Regions from separate parts of the Shewanella eurypsychrophilus genome, predicted to be linked through region 2. Evidence: predicted binding sites of a transcription regulator. Region 2 holds the regulator's gene; each other region holds the start of a gene.
The links. The regulator ArgR, encoded in region 2, controls arginine synthesis, uptake and breakdown. The targets are predictions, from matches to a motif close to ANTGAATANNTATTCANT.
Positions count from the first base shown of each region.

Region 1 (10,400 bases), 2.7 Mb from region 2:
TTTAATCCACCGCCTTGAGTGCCTATCCATAACTGGTTTTCATTATCTAAACTTAGCGCAGTGACGTTAGGGCTGTTAAGGCTAGATAAATTGCTGGGATCACTGGTGAAAAACTGAATGGTTTCATTTTTTGGCGAGTACCTTGCAAGGCCTACAGCTTCTACTCCGAGCCACAGCTTGCCGAACCTTCCCAGTTTTAAATGGTTAATTTTTTTTCCTGACAATCCAATTGCCGAAGTAATATGTTTTATAGCGTTTGTGTAAATATCGAATATAAACAACCCGCTATTCTTGGTCCCAATCCAAAGTGTATTACTGTGTCCGGACTCAATACTAGTGATATTATCTTTGATCTGGCTAGTGATTTCAGGGTAATGGGTGATTTCGTGTTTATTATTTATCTGGGAAAGTCCATCATTGGCTATAATCCACAGCCTATCAAATCTATCTATATAGAGCTGGCTGATATGATCACTTTTTAAATGGTCCTTGGCCTTGCGGTAATGCTTAATTATCTTGTTCTTTGTTGGGGAGTAATGGATTAGCCCCATTGAGTCTGTAGCTATCCATAGGGTGCCTTGGCTATCTTGGGCGATATCGGTATAAGTGGCTGAAGGCAGAGGGGAGTTAGTGGCATTGAAACTTGTAAATGTGTCTGTACCAGGATTATAAAGGTCGAATCCTTCATTATTGGTCAGTAACCAAAGTTGTTTTTTTCTACCATAGAAGAGCTTGTTGACGTGTTTCTGTGACGGACCTAAATGATCACCCGTCACTGGATACAATTTAAAGTCTTTACCGTCAAAGCGGTTTAAACCGTTTTGGGTCGCTACCCATAGATAACCTTCATCATCAGTTTCTATATCAGTGACTGTGTTCATCGATAAACCTTGCTCTTCTGCATAAAAGTCGAAATGAATAGGGCTAGCTATAGCTATAGCCCAATGACTTACGAGTAAGGAGAGTAATAAAACAGCACTTTTCATCAGAGTGAATAGAAGCTTATTTGAGTGGTTTTGGCTTTAAGTTTAGAAGCTAACAGTAAAAGTGCGAATATGGGGGAGAAGAAATTTTGGGAGACTAAAGAGTGGCAAAGCCACTCTTTAGTCTGAGATATTCTTAGAAAATCAAATGTGCAGCACCTGCAATAATAGGCAGAGTGACAAGAGTTCGCAGAATAAACACCACAAAAAGCTCGAAGATATTGACTGGGATCTTACTGCCCATCAACAGTGCACCGACTTCGCTCATGTAGATAAGCTGAGTGACAGAGAGTGCTGCAATGATAAACCGTGTCATATCAGATTCTATAGAGCTTGCAAGAATCGATGGCAGGAACATATCAGCAAAACCAACCACAATGGTTTGTGAAGCCGCAGCGGCTTCAGGTACTTGCAAGAGATCAAGCAGAGGAATAAATGGCATGCCTAAATATTCAAATACAGGCGTATATTCTGCAATGATCAGGGCGATAGTACCGATACCCATCACCACAGGAATAACACCAAATACCATGTCGATGACATTCTTGATGCCATCTTTAAATGTTTGTTTAATACCGTTGCTTTGGCCTGCTTTGGCCAGTGCCTGATGAAGTCCCCAAGAGAAGATACCATGACCCTGTGGGATCATTTCATCATCAGGATGTCTTGGTGTATTGTCGATATAATCATCTTTCTTCCAACATAGTGGTGGCAGCTTTGGCACGATAATCGCGGCCAGAAAACCTGCTAGACATACGGTGAGGTAGAAAGGAACAAACATATGCTCAAGTTTGACCTGAGTGATAACGACTAACGAGAAAGTGATTGATACCGCTGAAAAGGTCGTGCCGATAACAGCGGCTTCTCTTTGGGTATAAAGGCGTTTCTCATATTGTTTGCTGGTCATCAAGATAGCCACACTGCCATCACCTAGCCAAGAGGCCATACAGTCAACAGCACTTCTACCCGGCAAATTAAATACAGGACGCATGATCTTGGTTAAAAGGGTGCCAATAAATTCGAGTAGCCCGAAGTTCATCAATAAGGGCAGTAACATGCCTGCGAAAATAAATACGCTAAATAGAGAGGGTAATAAGTCATTTAAAATTAGGGCACCAGTGTCACCTGAGGTGATGGCTTCTGGACCGACTCCGAAGAAGGTCATTACCACGAATATGGCACCCAATATGCGTACAACTAACCAAGCTGGGGTGACATTTAACAGTGTGTTGAAAAATTCATGGTTAATGATTATCGCGGGCTTAAACAGCTTAGTGATCACACTTGCCGTTGTTGTTATCACGATAATTGCCGTCACTATGGCTGTGATCGTGTCGCCAAGCAGAGCCTGTAGCCCCTTAGAGACAATCGCTATTGGGATAGTAATAGCGTCTTGATAACTGATAGGCGTCATAAACAGCAGTAAGCCAATTAAAGACGGAATAATAAACGTAAGTATCGTTTTTATGTTATGGGTTTGTTTTTCAGCCACTTTTTTTACCTAAATTACCGTTCGTTGCCCAATTGCAATAAGTTAACATTTCATCCAATTTGAAATTAAGTATGAATATCCATTCACTTTAAGGTGGGCAAGATTACCCCCTTAAATCCAGTAAGTAAAACGATTCTATTGCTCGATGATATTAATCACGTAAACAGAATAGTTATTACGACTTTTTGAGTATTTATATTGTAACTGAACAGCGACAGATTGCATCATGTACTTTTGTGTAGGAGACCTGTTAACTCAGGTGGTTACTAGCGTTGCTATGGTGTTGCGTTCGATATTGTTAACTGTCTGAAAGTGATTAATAGCTGTCTCTATTAATTAAGCCTTCTCGCAGTATTATCTAGATTGAATATGTCGTGGATTGATTTGTTTGGTCTAATCGAAATGTGATTGATTATTCACGTTTAGCTTGGATGATTTTGTATAATGCTTGCTTGATTAGTTTCGCTGCGCTACCCATCATTAATCGGTTTACCTATTGGAGTAATACATTTGAGTGCGATGAAAAAAAATATCATTATCAGCTGGTCATCAGGTAAGGACTCCACATTGACGTTAGAGCGCTTGATGGAGTCCGAGGATTATCGTGTAGTTGGCTTATACACCACGCATGTTAATGGCGAAGTTCCTTTTCAGGTGACGCCGATAGAGGTGGTAAAGATGCAGGCCCAAAGGCTTGGCTTGCCATTGGTGACCATTGAGCTACCTGAGATTTTTCCCGCAAATGATGTTTACCAATCTTTAGTCATTGAAGGTATTAAATCATCTGGGTTGGCAATAGATGGCATCGCCTTTGGCGACATGTTTTGTAATGGCATAGTGGATTATCGCAAGAGCTATGTGGAGCCAGCAGGATATGAAGCCGTTTTTCCACTCTTGGGGGAAGATAGTCTTGTGCTAGCACAAGAAATAATCAGTCGAGGCATCGAGACTGTGATTGTCACTATTGATAGGGATGTACAATTATCAGAAGAGTTATGTGGACAAACCTACACCAGTTCTCTGATTGATTCTTTAGCGGATCATGTCGACCCCTGCGGAGAGAATGGTGAGTTTCATACTTTAGTGATCAACAGCCAGTATTTTAATGCGCCTATTAAGATTAAACGGCAAAGTATAGAAACTGGTGAACGATTCAGCCACCTGCGTTATCTGGCTTTGCCAGTCTAATACAATTGCTAAAAATAGGTTGAGCTGAGTGAGCCTCTTTCTACTCCCTTCTCCCTTCTTCCTCCTTCCTATTCAATGCTTGAAGCTGTCCAATGACAGCTTCAAGCCTGTGAGCATTAATGCATTATTGGCAGTGCTAGCTAAACTTTATAGATAAAAGGTAGCAACTGCTGTTCTTTGTTAAGTGAGTCGAAGATGAAATTCAAATCTAGGTTATTAGTGCTTATTACTTTGCTGACTCTTCTGCTTATACCTACATATCTTTCTAGTGCAGAGCCCCCGCTATCGATCGCTTTTGTTGAGTACCCTCCCTATCATTTTACCCAAGACGAAAATGTCGAAGGGATATCGATTCGCATCATCGAGGAGGCTTTTAGACGAATAGATACGCCTATTGAGTTCAAAGCGATCCCTTGGAGCCGGGCGCTGAACTGGCTAAAGACGGGGCAAATCGATGTAATGGTTGGTGTATTTAGGACGGCTGAACGAGAGGTGTATATTGATTACAGTAATATGCCATTGTCAAAGGCGCAGATACACCTGTTCGTCACTGAAGGTGCAGATATTAAATACAGTGAAGACTTAACTTTGCTTAGTCACCTTAGTTTTGGTGTAAAAAAAGATTTCAGCTACGGACCTTATTTTGATGATTTAGTTGCCCAGAAGAAACTCACTAAGCTCAACGTAGATGTCGGCATTCCTCAGCTATTGGTGAAGCTATGCACTGGGGTCACTGATATTGTGGTGGGGGAGAGGCGTAATACTGAGTACGTGTTTAATCAGCTAAGCAAGCAAACCTACCCGCAGCTGGAGCGTTGCAAACAAATAATAGCGCTAACTCCTGCTATTGATGCAAGACTGGCTTACTTGGCATTCTCTAAACAAAATCAACTTAACTATATTCGTGTCCAGTTTGATGAGGCGATGAAGTCAATGAAACAGGATGGCAGCTTACATCGGATAATTGAATCTTATCAGCCTCATTCATTGTCAAAAAACACTGCCAGCCATTAATTTGTTGCAGTTACAGACACGCCTCTCAGTTTTTGCAAGTGAGAGGCGTGAGTGTAGAGTCTGCGGATTACCGTTTTTAATCCATTAGTCGAGGAGGCTACCCGAAGGTATCTCTCATAGACTTAGCTTTATTGGCGTTGACTTTAAGCTCAAGCACAGAGGAGTCTACTGTGTGCACGGCCTGCAGGTTTTCGTTGGTGACTTGCCAAGATTGACCGGCATTGAGTTTGTTCCAGAGTTCTTTAAAGGAGGCTGTCGGCATGTCTCGATGTCTGACGATATTGTGGCTATGACCAATGAGTTCTAGTTCGCTATAGCCTGAGATATCGATAAAGGTTTGATTGACGTAGGTCATAACGCCACGTTTATCGGTATTAGAGATCAGTTCGTCACCCGCTGCGAGTTTGATCTCACGCTGAGTAGACTTAGTGCGATGAGTTGTCATGCTATTTCCCGTTCAAACTGCAAAATCCATATCAGATTTTTTGTCGAATATTTTTATCTGTAAATTGCACCACTCATATATTTGTTTTGTGAGGGTTTTGCTGTTTTTGGGTTTTGGTTGATAAAACTGTAATTTTTATCTGTTCATCAATATAGTTCTGTGTTTGTAGGAAAGCTGAGTGGATGTTACTGGCAAGGTTTTCATTTCTAAATTTTGATATAGGTGACAATAATATGTTCATTTTTTCTAAAATATGTTTTCATTATTTAGAATTGTAAAAATCTGTGCTAGACCTCGTTAATATTTTCTGCTTCCATGTATGTTAATGGAGTTAGTGATGAATGAGTTAAGGGACACATGATAGAGAAGAGTAAAAAGCTATCTGATTTGGCGTTTAAATTTGGCGCGTTAGGTAGCCTAGGACTGATTATCGGTATTATGTTATCCGTTATGGGGTTTGAAGATGTCGAAGGGCATGGCTTTAATTTTCTAAATCACACATTCAGTGAGTTGGGGCATTATGGTCACTCCACATTTGCCGTCGTGGTAAATGGTGGGCTATTTTTTGGCAGCTTGAGTCTTATTCTATTTTGTTTGTTTGCTATTCAGTTGGCCGATAATAAGCTTCTTTATCCACTTTTACTGTCTTTAACGTTCACTTTTATTACCTTAGCTGCAGCTGGGTTGTTTCCGGTTAATGTGTACCATCTACATACTGCTGCGTTAAAGTACTTTTTTTACTCTGGTGCTATCAGCGCTTTTTTGTATCTGATTAATATTTTCATGAAAGGTCAGCTGCTTTATTCAAGGTGGAATATCTTGATGGCATTAATGACCTTAATCAGCTTCATAAGTTTTTTACTGCTGTCGCATAAGTCGTTTGGTTTAACCCCAGGGGATAGGCCTTTTTATCAAGAGATGGTGATGACCCTACCGAGGCCGGAAATATGGTGGCCAGCGACCTTAGAGTGGCTTAGTATCGGTATATTTATGCTCTGGACCATAGGTTTAGTACGCAGCATGAAGACTTAACACTATTTTGATTGGGTAGGCTCACACTGTAGACTTAAATGACGAATGAATTATTTAAGTCTACAGGCATTAGCAAGTGAAAGCGGGTTTAAACCTTATTGAATCCCGCCTCCTGATGCCAGTAACCGTTACAGCTTGCGGCATCAGATAAGATCAAATTAGTTCTTTGCTCGAGAAGGTTATTTGCAAGCGCAATGCTATCGAAACTCGATGGCGACACTCTGAAATAATCCACTCCCATTTTTCTCATATCATCGATTTCAGGTGATAGGTCGATACACGCTGCAGACTGAGTTTGAATACCATTTAATCGTAATAGAGGTTGTGATTCCTGTGTGCTTGCAAGCAATCCTTGTGGGTTTTGAATGCAGATGGTTTGACACTTATCTTTGCTAAGGCCTTTATGTCTTGCAGTGAAACAGCGAGCTGAAAGTGCCAAGGGTAGAAAACCATGACCAAATACTTCAATCTCAAAAGCGGTTTTCTCTTCAGAGAGTACCTGGGTGAGCCAGTTTTTTGATAGCTCTACAGGCATTACAAAGCGCTGCATTCCCCAGCTGTGTAGCTTCTTTAAGCTGGCTAAGTTGTAGTTATTGACTGTTGGTCCGCACACAAATGGCAGTTTTAGCTCTTTTGCTGCCTGCACTGCCCCCATGTCGTTAGCTTCGATAATAAACTCGCCATTTTCTACCTGTTTCTTTAGCTCTGTATATTCAGAGGGGGCTTCTAAAAGCGCAAGAGTAGAGATAACCACCTCTTTGCCAGAAGCCTTGAGCATATGGGCTAAGTCCATATAGTCAGAAAACTTAAGCTCTCTTCTACGGCTACAAATAGTTTCACCTAAATACACCAGTGGGATCTGGCTTTGGGCAACCGCTTGATAAAATTCACTCACTTTCTCTTTTGGCCAGCAATACAGCAAGGGCCCAAGCGATACTTTCATGTTCTTTCCTAATGTTCTTTTGGTACTCACAGCCACACTTTTACTGGCTGGCGGACAATATATATCTTGGTGATCACTCAGGTTTATTGCCAGGTGCGTTCGTAGGCCCCAAGTGTTGTCGTTTGCCCTTCAGAGACTTTTGATAGTGCTCTATCCCACTCTGCCTGAGTTTGGTAGTTTTGTGGGTCTCTGAGATAGGTATCAATGGCATTACGCCATACTTTCGTGACCTGTTCTACATAGGCTGGGCTGCGTTGTCTGCCTTCGATTTTTAACGAAACAACATTTGCCTTAGCTAATTCAGGCAAAAGGCTCAGGGTATTGAGGCTGGTTGGAGATTCGAGTAGGTGAGTCGGATCCTTGCTATCTTGAGTGGTGTATCGTCCCTTACAGACAACGGGATAGCCCATTTGCTCATTGATGCCGGACTTATCAATCAAGACTTCATTGAGTCTGGTAAGGCGGTCACTGCCTTGCTCCTGCCAGCGAACATGCTTTGCAGGAGAGCAAGACCCGCCTGTATTGGGGGATTGACCTGTGACATAGGAAGAGAGGTGACAGCGCCCTTCAGCCATGATGCATAAACTACCGAAAGCAAAGACCTCAAGATCGACCGGCGTGACCTTAGCAAGATCTCTGACCTGTTTCATCGACAATACCCTAGGCAGTACCGCGCGCTCAATATTAAACTCCTCTTTATAGAGTTTAAGGGCGCCTAAGTTTGTCGCACTAGCCTGTACTGAAAGGTGCAGTGGCAGGTGAGGGTAGTGAGTATGGGCATAATCGAGCATTGAAAGATCGGCCACAATTAGCGCATCAACGCCTGTGTTTGCGGCGATATCAACCGCCTCATACCAACGCTTCTCCTCACCCGCTTGTGGGAAGGTGTTGATCGTCAGAAATATTTTTTTACCCTGCTTCTTAGTGTATTCAGCGGCTTCTTGAAGCTTTTTTGGGGTGAAGTTTAGTCCTGCAAAAGATCTTGCATTAGTATCATTTTTTAAGCCTAAATAGACGGCGTCGGCACCTGCATTGAGTGCAGTCTTTAGTGATGCCAAATTACCTGCTGGACACAGCAGCTCCATATGTATACTCCGAATAACTCCCAAAAATTTGAAAAGTGAGTGTAAAAGGGAATGAATATCCAATTCTTGATGTAAAACAGGTTTGTGATCATAAAATCTGGGTAAAATCATTTTATTTTGTGCTCTCCTGTTGTAGGTGGAGAGTTCACTCCCTGTCATAAAGGATTTAAAATTACTATGCAGATGCCTATTTCTGGTACTTTTGCCAAGCAGCTATTAACAATGGGTCCAAAGCTGGTTCGTCCACCACTATCATTGGTGCCGTTTAAGGTGAAAGCCGACATCCTCACGCGGATCTTAGCGCTAGTGCTCAAGCAGCAAGCCATAGATGAAGAATTAGATTTTTTATCAGGTCGTTGGGTAGCGATAGATGTTGAGGATATGGGGCTAGCGTTTGAAGTAAGTTTTAATGATGGCTGGCAGGTCCGCCCAAGAGGTGATGCTGAAGTGCTGTTTGCTGGTAACTCGAAAGAGCTCCTCTTAGTGGCTGCGGGCAAAGAAGATCCTGATACGCTATTTTTTCAACGTAGGCTTTCAATCGAAGGTGACACTGAACTGGGATTAGAGGTAAAGAATCTATTGTTGAGTATTGAATTTGACACTATGCCTGGGCCAATTAGACAGAGTATAGAGAAATTGGCACAGCTTATTCAACAGTTACAGCTCAAGGCTAACCCTGAAATGGTTTAAGTCAGTCTTAGCTATCGATTGCGATTATCTTAAAACAGGTTTAAGGCAATATGTTTCACAGTTCCGTGCACGCTCGCTTGGCTGAAAGAGGCTAGGTGGTACGATGTGTTATTAAGGCCATGTTGAGGTTATAGTTTTTCTTGTTGCACTTTCAGGTGGGAATAATGAGCCTTATTCCCCCTCTTGCGGGAGTCAATACTATCCACTGGTGACATGAGTGATTTCCTGTCTGTTTATCAAGCAGATAAAAGCAACTGAGAGCACGCTATATGAAACAGGCTGGACCCATCAACAAGATTCAAATAAGCAAGACAGATCCTAACTCCTCTTCAGCAAATCCGGCTCCAGCTTCAAGCGGAAATGAAGAGAGACGAACCCTGATTTTGAATCCAAAGCTTGAACGCTATGACTACTTGGACTCTCATTCAAAATCTTTGATTAAAAAGACCATTGCGTTTTTTGAGACCCGGGGAAAGGCAAAGTTAAAAATCGATGATCATGAACGAACCTGGTATGCCGATTTTCTCGAATTCGAGAGGAAAGAGCAGCTGTTTGCTACATTTTTGACCCCTGAAAAGTATGGAGGCGAAGGAGCTCGTTGGGACACTTTTCGTAACTGTGCGCTCAATGAAGTATTAGGCTTCTACGGCTTGGCGCATTGGTATACCTGGCAGGTGTCGATACTGGGTTTAGGGCCTATCTGGATAAGTGATAATGAAGAGGTGAAGCAAGGTGCTGCGAAACTGTTAGCTGAGGGCGGGATCTTTGCTTTTGGCCTGTCAGAAAAGGAACACGGCGCCGATATCTACTCTACTGATATGTGCCTTACTCGGCAAGAAGATGGCTCTTATCTGGCCAACGGCAGTAAATATTATATCGGTAACGGCAATAAGGCGGCACTGGTGTCGACTTTTGGTAAGCTAACCGATACAGATGAGTATGTTTTCTTTGTCGTAGACTCTCAGCATCCAAACTACGAATTAGTACAAAACGTGGTTAACTCTCAAAACTATGTCGCCGAATACCGTCTTAATAATTATCCTATTGCGAGTGCGGATATCTTAGCTACTGGTCGTGATGCATGGGATATGGCCCTTAACACTGTCAATGTGGGCAAGTTTAATCTGGGCTGGGCATCAATAGGTATCTGTTCGCATGCTTATTTCGAAGCGATAAATCATGCATCCCATCGACGATTGTTCGATCATTATGTTACCGATTTTGTCCATATTAAGCAGCTGTTTATCGACTCCTACGCTCGCCTAAGTGCGATGAAGTTGTTTGCTTTGCGGGGCGTGGATTATATGCGCTGTGCTAATCCTGATGATCGCCGTTATCTGCTATTCACCCCTATGGTTAAGATGAAAGTCACCACTCAAGGGGAGGAGGTGATTAACCAGCTTTGGGATGTCATGGCCGCTAAAGGCTTTGAGAAGAACATGTATTTTGAGATGGCGGTAAGGGATATTCGAGCACTGCCCAAGCTTGAAGGAACCGTTCATGTCAATATGGCACTTATATTGAAATT
Region 1 is NZ_CP045503.2:4,307,966-4,318,365, reverse strand. It holds gene FM038_RS18445 (sensor histidine kinase) at 1-881, opposite strand, end outside; gene FM038_RS18440 (YjiH family protein) at 1,120-2,475, opposite strand; gene FM038_RS18435 (Dph6-related ATP pyrophosphatase) at 2,995-3,663, shown strand; gene FM038_RS18430 (substrate-binding periplasmic protein) at 3,859-4,677, shown strand; gene FM038_RS18425 (PAS domain-containing protein) at 4,775-5,122, opposite strand; gene FM038_RS18420 (DUF998 domain-containing protein) at 5,480-6,154, shown strand; gene FM038_RS18415 (U32 family peptidase) at 6,243-7,097, opposite strand; gene ubiU (ubiquinone anaerobic biosynthesis protein UbiU) at 7,181-8,182, opposite strand; gene ubiT (ubiquinone anaerobic biosynthesis accessory factor UbiT) at 8,360-8,872, shown strand; gene FM038_RS18400 (acyl-CoA dehydrogenase family protein) at 9,142-10,400, shown strand, end outside.
Region 1: the regulator ArgR is predicted to act here: its motif matches at 2,546-2,563, upstream of FM038_RS18440 (YjiH family protein).

Region 2 (10,400 bases):
ACTCCATGATGACGTTGTTGATGAATCCATGCTTCGTAGAGGCAGAGAAACGGCGAACGCATTATTCGGTAACAGTGCCAGTGTATTAGTCGGCGACTTTCTCTATACCCGCTCATTCCAAATGATGACCGAGCTCGACAGCATGAAAGTGTTAAAGATGCTTGCAGATGCGACGAACGTACTGGCTGAAGGTGAAGTGTTGCAGTTAATGAACTGTAACGACCCTGATACCACAGAAGAGAGCTACATGCGGGTCATCTATTGTAAAACAGCTAAGTTATTTGAAGCTGCGACTCGTCTCGCTGGTGTCCTTGCTGACAGCCCGATAGAAATTCAGACCGCTCTCGCTGATTATGGTAAATATTTGGGCACCGCATTCCAATTAACCGATGACTTACTGGACTATACTGCCGATACAGAAGAACTAGGTAAAAACATCGGTGATGATCTAGCAGAAGGAAAACCAACACTTCCTTTGATATACGCAATAGCCAACGGCACAGAAGCTGAGCAAGGGCTCATCCGTAACGCTATTGAGCAAGGTGACGGCACTCAGAACATCGAAGAGATACTTCAGGCCCTGAACAGCTGTGGTGCATTAGAATACACCTTCAATCGTGCTCAGCAAGAGTCTGATAAAGCCATTAGTGCACTGGCATGCATTCCTGATAGTGAATATAAGCAAGCTTTAATCTCATTAGCAAAAATTGCTGTAGAGAGAAGCCACTAAGAGCGGATAACTTTAATCGCTAAACCACTTAAAACCTTAAAAATAAAAAGGAGCCTAATGGCTCCTTTTTATTTGGTTGAGGCTTGTTAGTAACAATAATTACTTAACAAATTCAACGCCTAGCTTAATATCAGCTTTTAGTGTATCTAGCATAGCATCACGGGCATTAGCTTCGAACTCACTCACGTCACCGTAAGCCAGTACTTTCTCTACGCCGTTCTTACCCAATAGCACTGGCTGGGCAAAGAATGCTGCATGCTCACTGCCACCATCAACATAAGCACATTCAACAACGTTTTCTTCACCTTGAAGGCCACGTACTAAAGATAGGCCGAAACGACATGCCGCTTGACCCATAGAAAGTGTTGCACTGCCGCCACCGGCTTTAGCTTCAACCACTTCTGTACCCGCATTCTGAATGCGAGTCGTCATAGCTGCCACTTCTTCATCGGTAAAGCTAACGCCTTCAACCTGAGAAAGTAATGGAAGAATCGTCACACCACTGTGTCCGCCGATAACGTTCAGCTTAACATCAGCAACGTTTAACCCTTTCGCTTCAGCAATAAAGGTTTCAGAACGGATAACGTCCAGTGTAGTCACACCAAATAAACGGTTCTTATCATAAACACCGGCAGCCTTTAATACTTCAGCAGCGATAGCAACGGTTGTATTGACTGGGTTTGTAATAATTCCGATTAATGCTTTTGGACATGTTGCAGCACACTTTTCAACTAGGTTTCTTACGATACCAGCGTTGATGTTGAATAGATCAGAGCGATCCATCCCTGGCTTACGTGCTACACCAGCAGAAATAAGAACCACATCAGCACCTTCAAGTGCGGCAGATGGATCTTGACCAGCAAAACCTTTAACTTCTACAGCTGTAGGGATATGACTTAGATCAACAGCAACACCAGGTGTTACGGGAGCAATATCATAAAGGGACAGTTTTGAACCAGCTGGCAATTGTGTTTTTAGTAATAGGGCAAGAGCCTGGCCAATACCACCAGCGGCACCAAGTACAGCAACTTTCATAGTTATCTCCGTCAATTCTTGGATATATGTGATATAGATCTATCTTTCTAGATGGCGCAACATTACTGGATTAATGAATAAATTTCAATTATCCCTTAGTCTCGATTAGATTTAATTTCTGATCTGTATCATAAAATCGTCTAATCGCTCCCTAGAAAAAGCAACAAACCGCCTTAATCATAATTATCACACTAAGCCAGTAAGCCTTTTGATTTGAATCCACCTTTATAGGGTACACAACAATATCAACCAGTTTGCAACCTGCATTTTTATTCATCAAAGACGGGTATTTGTTGACAAAATTGTGCCACCTATTCAAAATACACTAGATTTTTGAATAAAAGAATATAAAAACTATGCAAGCAAATAAAAATCAAGACGAACTTGTTAAGACATTTAAGTTAATTTTGAAAGAGGAACGATTCGGTTCCCAAAGCGAAATAGTGATTGCCCTTCAAGCTGAAGGTTATGGCAACATCAATCAATCAAAAGTATCTAGAATGCTGAGTAAATTCGGCGCAGTGAGAACCAGAAATGCCAAGCAAGAAATGGTGTATTGCCTTCCTGCAGAATTAGGCGTCCCTACGGCAGGTAGCCCGCTTAAAAACTTAGTACTCGACGTCGACCATAACCAGGCGATGATTGTTGTCAGAACGAGCCCTGGCGCCGCTCAATTGATAGCTCGATTGCTCGACTCAATAGGCAAGCCTGAGGGCATATTGGGAACCATTGCTGGCGATGATACTATTTTCATTACCCCAGCAAACATTCAAGAAATCAGTAGAACCCTACAAACTGTTAAGTCATTATTCAACTACACAGATTAGGTCACTTTCTTATACTGATTGGTATTAAAAAAAAGAGACGCACAGTGCGTCTCTTTTTTTATGCCAAACTCTTTTCCACTAGATTGCATACAAGATATTGAATCACACTTTGATTCATGCGAAATTAGTGCTAACGATGCTGTACCTTCGGGCTAAGGAAGTGTGATGACAACAAAAATAATTAAAGTCGATGATGTATGCTGGGAGTCTTGGCAGCATTCAGACCAATATACCAGTCAACAAAAACACATAGGTGACGCTGCTGGTTGTGAAAAAATTGGCGTAACGATGGAGCGGCTTGCTCCAGGGAAACTCTCTACTGTAGCTCACTATCACACAAAGGAAGAGGAGCATCTGTATGCACTCGAAGGCGAGGCCACTTTACTCATTGATGGTGAGTCGCACCCCTTTAAAAAAGGCGAGTATATCTGTTTCAATGCTGACACAGCCATTGCACACACATTAAAAAATGACAGCGACAAAGAGTTTTTATTCTTAGTGATTGGCAATCGAGATAAGCATGATGTAGTGGTTTATCCTGAAAACAATAAAGTCTTAGTGAGAGCTGTCGATGAGATCTACGCAAAGCGCCCAACCAATTACTGGGATCCAGATCCTATCAAGTAATGAGTGGACTTTGTTAGCAACATAAAAAACGCACCTTCAAGGTGCGTTTTTTATTTTGTAGCATTTATACTAACGGGTATTATTGGCTCGCTTCAGTTTCCATAAAGTCCAATGATGGTGCAAAAAATGAGGAACCTGTTAGCGCTTGTGTAAAGTGCAGCAGATGATCATGATTACCCTGTCCATCACCGTGTACCATGCTTTCGAGCATTTTTTCAAAATTATTAGAGTTACGGCAATTGGAGATAAACATTAAACCTTGTTCTTTAACAGAACCATAGGGCATGCTTTGCCTTAAGATCTCCATCGACTTACCATCAGCATCTTTCAAGTTCACGCGTTTAATATGGCTAGTAAGTGGCTTATCTTCAGAGGCATACTCGATATTATCTTGCTTTGTTCGGCCGATAATATCCTCTTGCTTCTTGTGGGGTAAACGATTCCATTTACTTAAGTTGTGCGCAAATTTTTGTACATGAATATAACTGCCAGCTTTAAAGCTAACATCTTCGTCACCAACCAGTGCCACTTCCTGACGGCTACGCCCTTTAGGGTTTTCTGTGCCATCGACAAAGCCAGTGAGATCTCTATTGTCCATAAAACGGAAACCACGTTCTTCATCAACGAGCTCAACCAAACCTTCGAACATTTGGCTGACTTCATTAGCCACTAAATGAAGAATATCAAAGCGGTCACAACGAATATGGACAAAAAGGTCATACTCTAAAGCAGGAGCATCTCTATTATCAGCACTCATGGTCGGAAAAGGCTTAAGCTGATTAGGCCTAGCTGATGGGTATAAACTATCCCAATAGTTCGCTCCTATAGCCAGAAAGCCATTAAACGCACTATCAGCATACTGGTCTGCCAACTCATAGACATATTGAGCAACATTAGCCACACAAGGTCTTAGTTGAGACTCTGCAGCTTCATTCGCATTAAACATCAAATAAACACTGTGCAGATTTCCTTCTGCACACACACCTAACTGTTCACGAGGCATAACCTGATTATCCATCTCTCTATTTACCTTCTGCACTAATTGATTTTCGGCACCATTATCCATAACTTTAATAAATAATGGTATTAACTGAATCACAGTTAGCTGCATAGTTAGCGCTAGGGTTACCTTTACACGATATAATTAACCCGCTAGCTAATCTAACACTGGCATATCATGGCTTAAATAACTTTGCATGCCTATATAAATCCTGATTAATTAGGCTAGAAAACAAGCCTGACGTGTTCAAAAACCATGCAGCGATGTGTGTTTAAAATACAACTAGAGAGTGTTCTTGAGCCTGTAAATTCACTTTCTGGCCTAAGACTAACTGAGATAATTGAGTTTTCACCTCATAGAAGTCTTGCGCAATCTGCACTTGATAGTGGCAAATATTACCTAAAAAACGCCGCTCGACAATCACACCTGCGCCAGACTCATCGGCAATGATCTCAATCTGCTGCGGCCTGAGTAAGATCTCTCCTTGATAGCTCACAGGATGAGTCAGTTGACTGGTACTCTTTAGCGATCCGATTGGCGTTTCAACACTAAAACTGTCTTTCACTGAAGCTGGTATATAGTTACCACTACCTAGGAAATCAGCCACATAGCGATCTTTAGGTGCTGTGTACAACTCCTCTGCAGTACCATACTGGACAATATAACCGTCCTTAAATAGGGCCAGCTTATCCGCAAAAACAAAAGCTTCGTCCTTACTATGGGTAACAAAGACAGCACTCACATTTCTTTGTTTGAGGATATTGCGGATCTCCAGCATCATCTCACCACGAACTTTAGCGTCGATATTTGAAAATGGCTCATCAAGCAACAGCAATTCTGGTTCATAAGCTAATGCCCTAGCTATCGATACCCTTTGTTGCTGCCCACCAGATAACTCATGTGGAAAACGCTCACTGAGCCCATCGAGTTTTACCAACTCGAGCATCTCATCTAGCCGATGCTGTCTGTGTACTTTATTAGTATCTTTGACCCCAAAGAGAATATTTTCAGCCACGGTTAAATGAGGGAAAAGCGCATAATCTTGAAAAATCATCCCTACCCCCCTACGCTCACTTGGGACGAAAACATTAGAACCGGAAAGCACCTCACCATTTATCTTTACTTCACCGGCGCTAATTGCCTGCAATCCGGCAATCGCCCTTAGTAAGGTTGTCTTACCGCAGCCACTTGGGCCGAGTAATGCGACAATTTCGCCTTTTTCCAAGGTCAAGTCTAAGCCCTTTAAAACCTGCTCACCTTGATAATCACTGTGAACGCCTTGAATACTTAGTGTCGACATTATTGCCTTGCTCCAACAGAAATGAACCCGATAAAATTCTTGCTAATAACAATAAAAAAACACGCTATTTTTCATGCTCTAGTGAACGGTTTAAATAAATAAGAGGTACGAAACCAACCAATACGATGACAATAGCTGCAAGTGCTCCATGCTCTAATTGTTCATCCGATACGAATTGAAACACATAGGTGGCTAAATTTTCAAAGCCTACCGGTCTAAGTAACAATGCAGCAGGCAACTCTTTCATACATTCAATAAACACCAGTAATAAACCAGCAAAGATCCCTTTTCTCAATAACGGTAAGTGCACACGCCAGAGCAAAGCTTTAGGTTTAAGCCCCATCGAAATGCCTGCCATGTCTAATGAGGGGGAGATACGTTTGTAGCTATTTTCAACACTGCCAATGGCTATTGCCGAAAACCGAATACAGAAAGCGAATATCAGAATAAACACACTACCTGTAAAAACCAAGCCTGGACCAGGCTGGCCTAAAAACTCGTAGAGATCATTGACGGCAAAATCCAACATGGTTAGCGGAACAAGGATCCCAATCGCTAATACAGTCCCTGGAAGCGCATAGCCTGTCGATGCAAGCCTTGAAGGCAAAGCGTCAGAAGGTCTTGGGCTAATTCTTCGTATAAACATCAAGATGATACCGATCAATACCGTAATGACACTGACGATAGCTGCTATGTAGAAACTATTTAAACTATATTCCCAGAAAGCACTGTTCCAGCTTGCATCAAAGTAATCCCATGCGTACTGCAATAAAATCAGAAATGGGAGTACAAATGAAAATAATAATAATAGACCGCAATAGCCTGTCGCTAAGTATGCATGACTCCCTTTCAATCTTGATAACGTACTTTCATTGCTTGCCGACTGTTTTTGAAACAGTTGTTGTTTTCTCCGTGCAAAACGCTCAAAACCTATCATGGAAAAAACAACTAAAAGCATAATTGCCGAAAGTTTGGCGGCTGCAGATAAACTGCCATAACCAAGCCAGGTATCGTAAACAGCTGTGGTTAATGTAGGCACAGCAAAGTAGCTCACGGTGGCAAAGTCAGCCACGGTCTCCATCGCCACCAAGGAAGCACCCACCGCTAAAGCGGGTCTAGCCATAGGCAGGCTTAAACGCCAAAAACTTTGCCAAGGGCCGCAGCCCATAACACGTGAAGCATGCTGCAGACTGGAAGACTGCTCCATAAATGCTGTTCTGGCTAATAGGTAAATATAGGGAAACAAGACTAAGGCCAACATGACTGATGCGCCGGCTAAACTACGTACCTCAGGAAAATAGTAGTCGCTAGGGGACTGCCAATCAAACCAGGTTCGTAATGCCTTTTGAACGGGCCCAGCATAATCTAATAAATCGGTATAAACATATGCAACAACATATGCAGGCATCGCGAGTGGCAATAAAAGTGCCCATTGGAACATCTTTCGACCAGGAAACTGACATCTAGCAACGAGCCAAGCAGCAGGCGTTGCAATGAACAAAGACCCAATACAAACACCAAGCATCAATACTATGGTATTAACAATGTAAGTCGGTAAAACGGTATTAAGCAGGTGACTAAAAACATCCTCGTCTGGGACGAAAGCCTGAGCGATGATCGCAATCAGTGGCAGAAGAATAATAGCCGCGATGAGGTAGCCAGCCAAAGACCAGCTCCTGGATAAACCTAAGATCATGTATAAATCCACTTTTATTTGTCGGGACATTATCCCCAACAAACTTAAATCTAAGCTTAAATAAGAACGATTATAACTTACGAATTGTGTGAAGCATTGCGCAAAAACAAAAATAGCCTTCATTTGAAGGCTATTTTCTCATCCAACAGATTATTTACAAATCAAACTTCACTTCATCTAACAACTTAACGGCTGCATGATGGTATTCGGCTAACTTAAATATTGGCAGTTCATCGGCTTTAAACTCACCCCAAGAAGCCACTAAGTCAGAAGGTTTAACATCGGCTTTCACTGGGTACTCAAAGTTGATTTCGGCATAGTCTTTTTGAGCGACATCACCTGAAAGGTATTCCATTAACTTAATCGCATTGTCTCGGTTTTTTGTATATTTAGCTAAAGCCATTCCTGAGACATTGATGTGTGAGCCACGGTTGTCTTGATTAGGGAAGTTAATCTCAACGGCCTCAGCCCAAGGCACTTGCTTTGGGTCTTGTAGCATCTTACCTAAGTAATAGCTGTTGCCGATTGCGATATCACATAACCCCTCTTTAACCGCCTTAACTTGTGCACGGTCATTGCCTTGTGGCTTGCGAGCTAGATTAGCTTTGAACCCTTCTAACCATGTTTTCGCACCCGCTTCACCATGATGTGCAATCATAGAAGCCACTAATGAAACATTGTAAGGATGCTTACCACTTCGGGTACAGATTTGCCCTTTGTATTTAGGATCGGCAAGATCTTCATAATCGATATCTAACTTGCCCATCTTTGCTTTTGATGAGTAGATATTACGTACACGCATTGTCAGCGCGAACCAATCATTTTCAATGGAGCGGAATTTTGCAGGAATATTGCTCTTAAGCTGATCACTTTCAACTGGGATCACTAACTCTTTGTCAGCCAACTCCATTAAACGTGAAAAATCTGAAGTCAACACGATATCAGCAGGAGATAAACGGCCCTCACGCATCATGCGCTCAGCAATGCCTTTCTTAGAGAAAACCACATCGACATCAATGCCAGTCTCTTTAGTAAAGTTAGCCAATATAGGCTCAACTAGAAAAGCTTGGCGATACGAATAAACTGTCAGTTTCTCTGCTGCATTAGCAACAGAAGCGAACCCCACTAAACCTAAGATGGCTAAACCGCTTGCAAATTTCATTTCAAAAAACCCTCTGCATCATATCCATGCCTGAATAGCATAATGATAATTATTATCAATCGCAGTAAGGATAAAGAATCTAAACTATTTCAGCAAGTGATATAGCAGGAATAATGACTAAAATAAGATGTTTATCAATTTATTACCTGCACCACCAAACAGGATTAAAATTAACTGAAACATCCCTTAAGCCAAGCTTAAAGGTGAGTATTACTACACATACCGCGCCTTTCTTGCCCATGTGCTCACCAAAAGCTAATCAGGCTGAGTCATTTTCAGCGCTGGAAAATCTTTGAAGTCAGCCAACCAACTTGCAACCGCTGGCGCCACTTTCCTCCACTTAAGATCAGCATGCCTAAAATCGAGATATTCTAATAGGCAAGCTAAACAAATCTGATGTATTGATAGTTGAGGCGTTGTCATTAACCCTCCTTGCTCAATACGTTGTAGCCCCCTTAGGAGGGCTTGCTCAAACCTTGCTGTCCAGAAAGAAGATCGTTTGCCCTCCTCCTCTCTCATCTGCTCCTGCCTTAAGGCAACGGCACTGTCCAGCATGCCTTTAATTAATGAAAAATGACTTTCTGATACCCAGTTTGATTCTCTAATACCAAACAATCTCCCCCCGCCCAATTCAGTATCCAAGTAACGTAAGATGACTTCACTGTCATAAAGAGATGAACCATCATTGAGCTGCAAACACGGGATCTTACCCAGCGGATTAGCCTCAAGTAGGTCTTCACCGTTCGCTAGTGGGTTCGTTTTAATCTCATCAATACCATCAATCTTTAAATGTCTAATCACGACTCTCACGCAGCGAGCATAAGGTGAGGCATCCGAGTAAAATAATTTCATTAGATATCCAGGTTAATTATTTGATTTGTTTAGCACCGATTGACACAATTTCACAAAATACTTGAGCTGCAATCATCACCAGTACTTTTCTACTGTGATCTGACCAGGCGCACGCCTTAAGTTTTTAGCTAGCCCCATAGCGAGCAGTATTTGATTGGTATCAGATATCATATCTGGATTACCGCAAAGCATAACCTGAGAGTGTTGTGGAGTAATATCTAGTCCAATCAATTGTTGAATTGATTGGCTTTGAATACCTTCAGATATTCTGCTCCGAATAGCATTGGGATAGGGTTCGCGGGTAACGGATAATACCAGCTTAAATTGATTGGGATACTTCTGCTGTAGAGCCAGAAGTTGCTCTTTATAAGCCAAGTCTTCAGCTAGCCTTACACCATAAACTAAAACAACATGCTCAAATCTTTGCCAGATTTCGGCAGTTTCTAGCATGGAAATAAATGGTCCAACGGCTGTGCCAGTTGCAAGAAGCCAAAGCTGCTTGTCAGCAAAAGATGTCTCTGGTATCTCCTCTAAAGTCATAAAGCCAGACGCCTTGGGAGAAACATCAAGTTTATCGCCAACCTTAAGTAAATGTAGGTGAGGAGATAACTGGCCCTCTTCAACAGCAACCGCTAATACTTCAATAAAATCCCCACCAGGGGCGTTAACAATCGAATAGGCACGTGCAACTCTTTTATCACCTACGAGTCGACTCAGCTTGATAAATTGCCCAGCAATATAGGGCTGAATATCTGCTTTTATTTTTAGTGAGAACAGTTTCTCATTCCAGTCGATACGCTCTACGACTTCACCTTCAATCCACATTCACAGCTCCATCTGATAATTCAACTAATTGATCTTTAGCATAAAGCAGCATGTATTTCTAATAAGAATGAAAAATGCCTCTTGAAAAAGAGGCATTTAGGATCCCAAGTAAACATTGGACTAGCTTTATTCGGCTTCGGGTTCTTGCTCATAAAAGCTATCTCTGAATGTCTGCAACCCCTCCAGTACTAAGGAGTATGTCTGATCGACACCAGCAGCAATATCACCTTCTAATACTTGTAAACCCGTCAATATCTCTTTAGCTTCATTAAACCCTTGATCGATTGCCCCACCTATAATGTCCATAAAAGAGCTAAGTTGATCATCGAATTCCATATTTGAGTTT
Region 2 is NZ_CP045503.2:1,138,142-1,148,541, reverse strand. It holds gene ispB (octaprenyl diphosphate synthase) at 1-730, shown strand, start outside; gene mdh (malate dehydrogenase) at 830-1,765, opposite strand; gene argR (transcriptional regulator ArgR) at 2,122-2,592, shown strand; gene FM038_RS04735 (cupin domain-containing protein) at 2,758-3,219, shown strand; gene FM038_RS04730 (Dyp-type peroxidase) at 3,299-4,237, opposite strand; gene FM038_RS04725 (ABC transporter ATP-binding protein) at 4,491-5,522, opposite strand; gene FM038_RS04720 (ABC transporter permease) at 5,584-7,215, opposite strand; gene FM038_RS04715 (extracellular solute-binding protein) at 7,370-8,377, opposite strand; gene FM038_RS04710 (glutathione S-transferase) at 8,633-9,229, opposite strand; gene FM038_RS04705 (ferredoxin--NADP reductase) at 9,305-10,054, opposite strand; gene FM038_RS04700 (DUF5610 domain-containing protein) at 10,181-10,400, opposite strand, start outside.

Region 3 (10,400 bases), 1.5 Mb from region 2:
TTGCACCAGAGTTTAAGATCTGTGGCAACCTGATCGTTACGAGAGCGACCGGTATGTAATTTCTTACCCAGATCACCCACTTTTTCAATAAGAGACTGCTCAACAAAACTGTGAATATCTTCAGCACCCGACGCCAGTATCAACTCAGGCTTATCTTCTACTTCACTTAGCAGCTCCTTTAAGGCTTGCTGCAGGTTATTGCACTCATCTTGAGTCAAGACACCGACCTGAGTAATCGCAGCAGCCCAGGCAATCGAACCCAGAATATCTTGCTCAATTAAGCGGTAATCGACGGGTAAAGAGTCATTAAATAATTTAAACAGTGCGCTGCTTTCTTGGCTAAATCTGCCACCCCATAATGCCATGCTGACTTCCTCTCTATTCTGTAAAAAAAGGGGCGCTTAGCGCCCCGTTTAATTCTATAAGTTAAATGATTAGGCTATTTAGTGCTTAGCGCTCTAATACGACTAGAAAGTGAATAAAGACGGATAAAGCCCTCGGCATCTTTCTGGTTATAGACATCATCGTCACCAAATGTTGCAAACTCCTCAGAGTAGAGGCTATTAGGAGAGCGCTTCTTAACGGCTTGCGCTTGTCCCTTATAAAGTTTTATAACCACTTCACCGTTGACTAATTTTGCGAGTGGCTCAGAGGCTGCAAGCAAGGACTCACATAGTGGTGTGAACCAACGGCCATCATAAACAAGATGAGCCATCTGAGCGCCAACTTGCTCACGCCATTCACGGCTGGTTTTATCAAGTACTAGCTCTTCGATTGCACGCAGTGCCGCAAACATCACTGTTCCACCCGGTGTCTCATAACAACCACGAGACTTCATGCCGACCAGTCTGTTTTCTGTAATGTCGATTCTGCCAACGCCATGAGCACCAGCAATTTCATTGAGCACCATAAGCGCTGCATAAGGAGAGAGTGACTCGCCATTCACCTTAGTGATCTTGCCTTGCTCTAACTCTAGCGTTAGATATTCTGGTGCATCAGGCGCATCTTCAGGCGCCACAGTCATAGTCCATACGCCTTTTGATGGCTCATTCCAAGGATCTTCTAACTCACCGCCTTCATGAGAGATATGCCATGCATTGGCATCTCGGCTGTAGATTTTTGTCAATGAAGACGTGGTTTCGATATTACGCTCGGCCAAATAATCGAGCAGATCTTCACGACTGACCATTTCCCACTCACGCCATGGAGCAATCACTTTTAAATCTGGTGCTAACGCGGCAAAACATCCTTCGAAACGAACCTGATCATTACCTTTACCGGTACAACCATGACACACGGCATCGGCACCGACTTTACGCGCGACTTCAATCTGAGCTTTAGCAATAATAGGTCTTGCCATCGAAGTACCGAGTAAATAAGTCCCTTCATAAATCGCACCGGTAGCAATAGTCGGATAGATATAATCGGCAACAAGCTCTTCTTTAAGATCGACGATATAACACTCAGAGGCACCTGATGCGATCGCCTTATCGTGAAGACCTTCGAGCTCAGCATCGCCTTGGCCTACGTCCGCACAAAAAGCAATAATCTCACAATTATCATAGGTCTCTTTTAACCAAGGAATAATTGCTGAGGTATCCAGCCCGCCTGAATAAGCGAGAACCACTTTTTTTATATCTGTTTTTTTTGCTGTAATTGACATCTTAACTTCCTAATTCTGGATATTGTTTCGTCGACACATCAACGAAATAAAAATTTTGGGCTGACTTTTATACCGTTTGGTATTACTGGCCTAGCAAGGTTACTAGCACTGCATTTTGTGCGTGCATACGGTTTTCTGCTTGCTGTAAAATTAGCGAGCCTTCGCCATCAACGACTTCAGCTGTGGCTTCCACTTCACGATATGCCGGTAAACAGTGCATAAAGTAATTAGCTCCTGCTTTCTCCATAAGAGCTGTATTGATCTGATATGGAGCGAATTTAGCTTTGATATCCACCATATCGGTACCGTCACCCATAGAGATCCAAGTATCGGTATAAATGGCATCTTGCTCACCGATAGCATTGATATCTGAAGTTAAAATCAGTTCACCACCATGTTTTGCAGCGATCTCTTGTGCCTCAACAACAACCTGACCATCAGGGAAGTGTCCTTGAGGACACACTACCGTCATCTTAGCGCCAAGTAATGCGGCACCGTACATCAAAGAGTGTGTCACATTGTTGCCGTCGCCGATGTAGGCCAACTTGACCTTGCTGACATCATCAAACTTTTCCGACAGAGTCAGAAAATCTGCTAATCCCTGACATGGGTGATAAAGATCTGACAGTGCATTAATGACAGGAACAGAGCCATGCTCGGCAAGACCTTCAATGGTTGAATGCAAAAATGTTCTGGCAACGATCGCATCGGCCCAACATGAAATGTTAGCAGCAAAGTCAGAAACTGGCTCACGTTTGCCTAGGGCACCGTTTTGCTGATCGAGATAAAGACAATGTCCACCTAGCTTGTTAATGCCGATATCGAAACTGACTCGAGTTCTCAAAGATGGCTTTTCAAACAGCATAACGACACTTTTACCATCTAGCGCATGGCGGTACTCTGCTGGATTAGCTTTAATTTTCTTCGCAAGAGACAGTAGCTCTTTGAGTTGCTCTTGAGTCAGGTCTTTAATTGATAACAAGTGGTCCATTTTTATCTCCTCTGGCCAACGTCGAACTCCGGCCTTTCAATGCTATTTAACAGCCGTTATGCTGCCTTCTCAAATCTGATTGTGACTATTTATATTTGAAACTAGTTCGGCTTTATCTGGGTACCGATAGCTTCCCCATTGGACAAGGCAATTAACTGCTCAGCACTTCTCCATGAAGCTACTTGTACCGGTTGACCCATCAGCTCAGCCACTTCTAATGCCGCTTCAACTTTTACTTTCATGCCTTTCTCAATAACACCGATATGAGTCAACTCTTCTATCTGTGCTCTATTGAGGCTTTTAATTAACTGACCTTTGCCATCGAGTACCCCGGAAACATCCGATAACAGTACCAGTTGACCATCGACCAACTTCGCCAAAACAGTCGCCGCTTGATCCGCATTAACATTGAGCTGTTGACCACACTCATCAATAGCAATCGAGCTAACGATAGGTAACCAACCTTGAGATAAAATAAACTCAAGATAACTTGGATTTTTAGGCATCACCTCACCAACAAAGCCTAAGCGGTGATCCTTTATTTTTGCTGTGATGATATCCCCATCAGCTAAACTCATACCGATAGCGGTGACACCAGATTTTATCGCTGCGGCTTGTAGCAGCTTATTTGAAGTCCCCGCCAAGGCACCAACAATCACAGGAACCTGTTCAGCGGGTGTCACCCTTAATCCGTCTAATTTTTCGGTTTTCATGCCATTGGCAGTAAGCTGCTCATCGACTAAACAACCACCGCCATGAACGAGTATCAATTTTTGTCCTTTGGCAATCATCTTTGCGGCAGTATCCATCAATCTTGCCATGCCCATTTCACACTGAAGCAGAGCGCCGCCAACTTTTATCACTAAGGTTTTATTACTGTTTGTCATTGTTATCTACTCATCTATCAATTTAGTATTTAAAATGAATCTTTATGCACTGATGAGCTTGACTGGCTGCACCCTTCATCAAGTTATCAATGGCACTCGCTACCACCAAGTAACCTGTCTTAGGATCAAACTTCCATCCAAGGTGGCAGTTGGGGGTATTGACGACGTCGTCAACTTTAGGGAATTGGTTATGTTTAACCGTGATTAGCGGGGCGTCATCATAAAATGAATAGGCCTGTTTAATATCTTCTTCTGTCGTTCCCGCAGTAAGTTGCACCGTAATCGTCGCTAGAATGCCACGTTTGAAATTACCTAGATGTGGGGTGAATATCACCTCTTGCCCTAATTGAGTCGCTATCTCAGGTTGATGCCTATGACCTAAGACGCCATAGGGCGTTAAACTGACTTCACAGAAGCTAGTATGGAGGTGAGCTTTCCTACCAGCGCCAGTCACACCACTCACAGCGTTAATCACAGGAAGTGTACTGGTTAACATAGGGCTTAGGGGTTTGAGCGCAGTCAGAGATGCTGTTGGATAACAACCAGGGACGGCAATCATTTTACTATCTGCAATTTCAGCACTATTCCACTCGGCTAAACCATAAACAGCTTTCGATAATACTTCAGGATAATCATGTTCAAAACCATACCATTGCGGGTATTGTGCTTTGTCTGTGAACCTATAAGCACCACTGAGATCAAACACTGCTAGCCCTTGTTGATAAAACCAGGCAGCCAGATGCAAGCTCACTGCATGGTCAGTTGCTAGCACAACGGCATCGGCTTCGTCGACAATCAACTCCTTCGCCTCTTGAGATAATGGCGATAGAGATAACGAGATATGGCTGTATATAGGATAAAGCGAAGATAACGCCTTACCTTTATCTAAACTATTTTCTGACACATACAAACCTTGAATATTCAGGTTTACATCTGCATCGATGAGAGAGGTGATCTGTGCGCCTGTGTATCCACTTGCGCCAATAATAGCAATGCTTTTCATAATCTAAGACTTCTTAATGTTTGAACGATATAAATAAAAAGAGGGGGCACAACTTAAGCCCTGGCAGAAACACCAATGTTGACAAGTTTATCGTCGCAGGAAGTCTTTTAATGTGATTGTTTTGTTAATTTTAGCGTCTGAAATAATCATTTTCACTCTCAATAAATGCGCTGTATTCTGGTACTCGTTCTAGCTGTTTGCTAGACTATCACAACAAACTATTTATGCAATATATTTGAATATATATTTTACAGGTGAGATATGAACTCAGTTCCGGATCTAAAAACAACTTTTAGTCAGCTCATTGCTACGCCCTCAATCAGCGCTCTGGAAGTTGAGCAAGACATGAGTAACCAAGGTGTCATCGACCTACTGCATACTTGGTTCGGTGATTTAGGCTTTCAGTGTAAGGTTCAACCTGTTGCGAATTCTCGTGCTAAGCACAACTTAATCGCGTCATTTGGTGCTGGCAGCGGTGGGCTCTTACTCGCTGGCCACACAGACACAGTGCCATTCGATGAAGGGCGCTGGAGCCAAGATCCATTCACCCTAACGGAGAAAGATAACCGCTGGTATGGTTTAGGCACATGCGATATGAAGGGATTTTTTGCGCTCATATTAGAGGCCTTAAAAGATATGCCACTGCAGAATTTTAAGCGTCCTCTACACATATTAGCTAGCGCCGATGAAGAAACGACAATGAATGGCGCTAAGGCATTTGCCGAAGCAAAATCTATCTCTCCCGATTACGCTATCATCGGCGAGCCGACGAGTTTAAAACCCGTTTATATGCATAAAGGCCACCTGACTCAAGGAATAAGAGTGACAGGACGTAGTGGCCACTCTTCAGATCCAGCGAAAGGGTTAAATGCGATAGAGATAATGCATCAAGTGATGGGGCAGCTTCTTAAGCTTAAACAGCATTTAGCTGATAATTACCGCGAAGAGGCTTTTAGTGTGCCTTACCCGACCATGAATTTCGGCCATGTGCATGGTGGCGATGCCGCCAATCGCATCTGTGGATGTTGCGATCTGCATATCGATATCCGCCCTTTACCTGGCTTGGCACTAGAGGAGCTCGAGCAGTTAGTACTTAATTACCTTGAGCCGATTAGCAGTCAGCATCCAGGCAGTATACAAGTTGCACCGCTTTATCCAGGAGCGGAACCTTTCGCAGGCAAAGCAGAGAGTAGTTGGAGCCAATTAGTTGCTGAGTTATCAGCGAGTGCTCCCGAAGTTGTTAACTACGCAACTGAGGCACCTTATATCTCAAAGCTCGGTTGCCAGACCTTGGTCTTAGGCCCGGGAAGCATAGAACAAGCGCACCAACCTGATGAGTTTCTCGACACTGCTTACTTAAAGCAAACGGTCGAGCTATTGAAAAAATTGATCTATCACGCGTGTATAAAGTAGCACTCTAGTTATCTAAAAATCATTTATGGCTGTTTCACTACATGCCCAGAGTGATTTGGCACACATAAGCTCACAATATCTCAGTCTTCTATGTTGACCTTAACCCAGAAGGCTAGGTATTGTGGCTGATTAGCGTAAATTTTGGTATGGAGTAAGTATGGCTGATATGTATGCGTCTTTAAGGTCCAACGTTGGTACTTTAGGGCAGATTTTAGGTGAAACGATACGCACCAATTTAGATGATGCCTTTCTTGAAAAGATTGAGCAGATCCGTCATTTAGCAAAGAGTTCTCGCCAAGGGGATGAAGCCGCGCGCGAAGAGATGCTTAAACTACTCACAGCCCTTCCTGACAATGAGCTTGTTCCTTTTGCCAAAGCATTTAACCAATTTTTGAATTTAGCGAATATCGCCGAGCAGTTTCATACCATTAGTCGCAACTGTGACGAGCTTGTCTGTGTGCCCGATCCGGTCGAACAACTGCTAGGTAAAATATTAAGCAGCAGTATCGATCAAGAGAAGATGCTCGAATGCTTACAGGAACTCGATATCGATCTGGTATTAACCGCTCACCCAACTGAAATATCCAGACGTACACTGATCCAAAAATACTCTTCAGTGATCGACAGCCTTGCCGCTTTAGAAAACCCACAATTATCAGCACGAGAACAGAAACAGCATCATCTGGGGCTAAGACAGCTCATCGCACAGATCTGGCACACCAATGAGATCCGCAACGAACGTCCAACCCCTGTCGATGAAGCTAGGTGGGGCTTAAGCACAATCGAAGTCTCTCTCTGGCAAGCCATTCCTGACTTTTTACGTCAGCTCAATGAGCAAGTTGAAGAGCGTACAGGCAAACAACTGCCAACGGATATTGCGCCAGTTCGTTTCTCTAGTTGGATGGGGGGCGATCGTGACGGCAATCCTTTTGTCACCGCACAAGTGACTCAAGAAGTGCTCGACAGAAATCGCCACACTGCGGCTCGCCTCTATTTAAAAGATGTCGTGTTACTCGTCAATGAACTGTCTGTCGAAGAAGCCAATGATGAGTTGTTAGCACTGACTAACAATAGTCACGAACCTTATAGAGATGTATTAAGAGAGATAAGACAAAAACTCAGAAACACAATCGACTACCTCAATGAACGTTTAGAAGGTCATAATCCAGAAATCGATCGCAGCTTGATCATTTGGCACGAAAGCGATCTGAAAGAACCTCTGATGATGCTTTACAAGAGTCTATCTGATTCTGGTATGAGCTTGATCGCTAATGGGCTATTACTCGATATGCTCCGTCGTATAGCCTGTTTCGGCATTCATATGCTCAGGTTAGACATCAGACAAGATGCCGAACGCCACAGTGATGTCATTGCAGAGCTTACTCGCTACTTAGGCATGGGTGATTTTAATCACTGGGATGAAAATGAGAAACAAGCCTTCTTACTACGTGAGCTCACCAGTAAGCGCCCGCTAATTCCAACCAATTGGCAGCCTAGCGCAGATGTCGCCGAAGTCGTGAGCACCTGTCGACTCGTGGCAACACAGCCTGCACAAGCTCTAGGTTCATATGTTATCTCTATGGCCAGTAAGCCATCTGATGTATTAACTGTTTTACTACTGCTAAAAGAAACTGGTTGTCCGCACCCTATGCGTGTGGTGCCATTGTTTGAAACCTTAGACGATCTGAATAATGCCTCTAGCTGTATGACGGCGCTATTCGCCATCGATTGGTATCGTGGATACACCAAAGGTCATCAAGAAGTGATGATTGGCTATTCAGATTCGGCAAAAGATGCTGGCGTCATGGCGGCTGCCTGGGCTCAATACCATGCACAAGAACAACTCGTTGCGATCAGTAAACAAGCCGATATAAAACTGACTTTATTCCATGGCCGTGGCGGTACAATAGGCCGTGGAGGCGGACCTGCTCACCAAGCAATCTTATCTCAACCTCCAGGTTCGGTAGATGGACGCATTCGTGTCACAGAACAAGGTGAGATGATCCGCTTTAAGTTTGGTTTACCTAAACTTGCCGTACAAAGCTTAGCCCTGTATACCTCAGCAGTCATGGAAGCGACCTTGCTTCCACCGCCAGAGCCAAAGCCTGAATGGCGTGAGTGCATGCAGAAACTCGCTGAAGAATCAGTACAAGCTTATCGCTCGATCGTTAGAGAAGAGCCTGACTTTGTCGCATATTTCCGCGCAGCGACTCCCGAAGTTGAACTAGGGAAGTTGCCATTAGGTAGTCGTCCGGCAAAGCGCAGAGTCGATGGGGGTATTGAATCATTACGTGCCATTCCTTGGATCTTTGCCTGGTCTCAAAATCGTCTTATGCTCCCCGCTTGGTTAGGGGCTGGAGAGGCACTTCAAGCAGCCTGTGACAGAGGTGAAATGTCCTTACTTCAAGAGATGGAGCAAGAGTGGCCTTTCTTTAAAACACGTATTTCTATGCTAGAGATGGTTTACGCTAAAGCCGAGCCTAATCTAGCCAAATACTACGAAACCTGCTTAGTGCCAGAAAACCTACATCACTTAGGTCACACATTACGTGAGCGTCTAGCCACAGGTGTCAACGCGGTCTTAGCCCTCACTCAATCTGAGGCACTAATGGCCCACACGCCTTGGAATCGGGAATCGGTAACCCTACGCAACCCCTACATTGATCCGCTAAACTTTCTGCAAGCTGAGCTTTTAGCCCGTACCCGAAAAGAAGATGCTTCAACGAATGTCGAGCTCGCATTAATGCTTACCATTGCAGGTGTCGCAGCAGGCATGAGGAACACTGGTTGATTAAACGACTAAGGCAGATCATTCTGCCTTCGTTATTCCTGTTATTGACTGGCTGTGTCAGTCAATACAGCATTAGCGAAGCTGAATTAGAAAATTATTTATCCGATGAGATCCATTTTGAAATCAAAGAGGGTAATAAATTCTTTGGCGTAGAGATGCGTATCAATAATATCGATGTCACCTTAGGTCATAAAGCAGATACGATGTCGGTATCGGCAATCAGCATCATCAAGGTGCGTAACCCTTTAATGCCATTTAAAGCCGAATTAAATACTACCTTTGAGGCTAAACCTTGGTATGACGCGACAGATCATAGCGTGTATTTGAGAGATCTAACCTTAGTAGACATACAATCTAGCCCGAAAGATCTAGATAAAGCCATTAAGCAGTTTTCTCCCCAACTGATGCGCTTCTTAACGCAGTTTTTAGAAACTCAACCTGTCTATGTTTTAGATACAGATGAATCAAATCAAGCCTTAATTGCAGAGATGACTAAACGCATTGAAGTAAAGCCAGGCAAATTGAAACTCATTTTTGATGAGTAATACCAATCGGTATAATACCCATCGAAAATAAGCAGGGTAAAACAAAACGGTGCAACTCAATTGCACCGTTTTTTATCACAGTTATAGCAAGCTTAAAGGTATTCTCTACTTGCTAAATCGGCTAAATGAGGAGTAATCGACGATAACAGCCTCATCGAGCAACTCTCGCCTTAGCATGTCATAAGCCACTGCAGTACTTAATGTTCTCACCAATGCACGTGAACGACTGGGCAGTTTCAACATCTGGCTATGGACACCATATTTAGTCGCAAGTGCAATGGCCACTGTCCCAACAGGTTTCTCATCAGAGCCTCCTTCAGGACCGGCGATACCACTTGTCGCTAAGGCATAATCACTATCGAGAATATTGCGAGCTCCTCTTGCCATCTCTTCCACTGTTGCTATAGAAACAGCGCCGTAATCATCTAAGGTCTGAGGCTTCACGCCTAACACTTTAACCTTAGCCTCATTACTATAAGTCACTAACCCTTGGTGTAAATAGGTTGAGCTTCCTGCAAAGGCAATCAAGCCACTGGTGATCATTCCGCCGGTACAAGACTCGGCAACGCTGAGGCTGAGTCCTGAATTAAGCAACTTATTGTGAATGGCTTCGTCTAATGTCGTCACATTCTCGGCAACGATAGCATTACCCAGTAACTGTTTAATATCTGATTCAACTTCAGGTAGCGTAGCGATAGCTCTTGGGCCTCGGGCAAAGAGTTTAATTTCGATATATGGCATGTAAGAGCGGTAACCTAACGTCACTCCTTCCGGCAGCGAAATAGCGCTTAATTTATCTTCCAGTGCAGATTCACCATTGCCTAATGTCAGCAGCTTCTTTAAGGCAACTGAACTTGAAGCGGTAAACTTCTCTTCAAGAAAGGGAATGAATTGCTCTGTTACCATGCGCTTAAACTCAAATGGCACACCCGGTGTAAAAAACAACCAGGCACGATTTAACTTAACTGCAAAGCCACAAGCAGTGCCGACAGGATTGTCTATCATGATTGCCGACTCGGGTAATAGAGTCTGTTTCAAATTACTCTTAGCCATCACTCTTGAGTTACGGCTAAACCAATCTTCGAGCTTAGTACGCCACTCCTTGTT
Region 3 is NZ_CP045503.2:5,460,784-5,471,183, forward strand. It holds gene argH (argininosuccinate lyase) at 1-365, opposite strand, end outside; gene FM038_RS23430 (argininosuccinate synthase) at 440-1,663, opposite strand; gene FM038_RS23435 (ornithine carbamoyltransferase) at 1,746-2,654, opposite strand; gene argB (acetylglutamate kinase) at 2,756-3,541, opposite strand; gene argC (N-acetyl-gamma-glutamyl-phosphate reductase) at 3,564-4,544, opposite strand; gene argE (acetylornithine deacetylase) at 4,806-5,957, shown strand; gene ppc (phosphoenolpyruvate carboxylase) at 6,115-8,748, shown strand; gene FM038_RS23460 (YceB family lipoprotein) at 8,748-9,293, shown strand; gene FM038_RS23465 (CinA family nicotinamide mononucleotide deamidase-related protein) at 9,399-10,400, opposite strand, start outside.
Region 3: the regulator ArgR is predicted to act here: its motif matches at 4,779-4,796, upstream of argC (N-acetyl-gamma-glutamyl-phosphate reductase).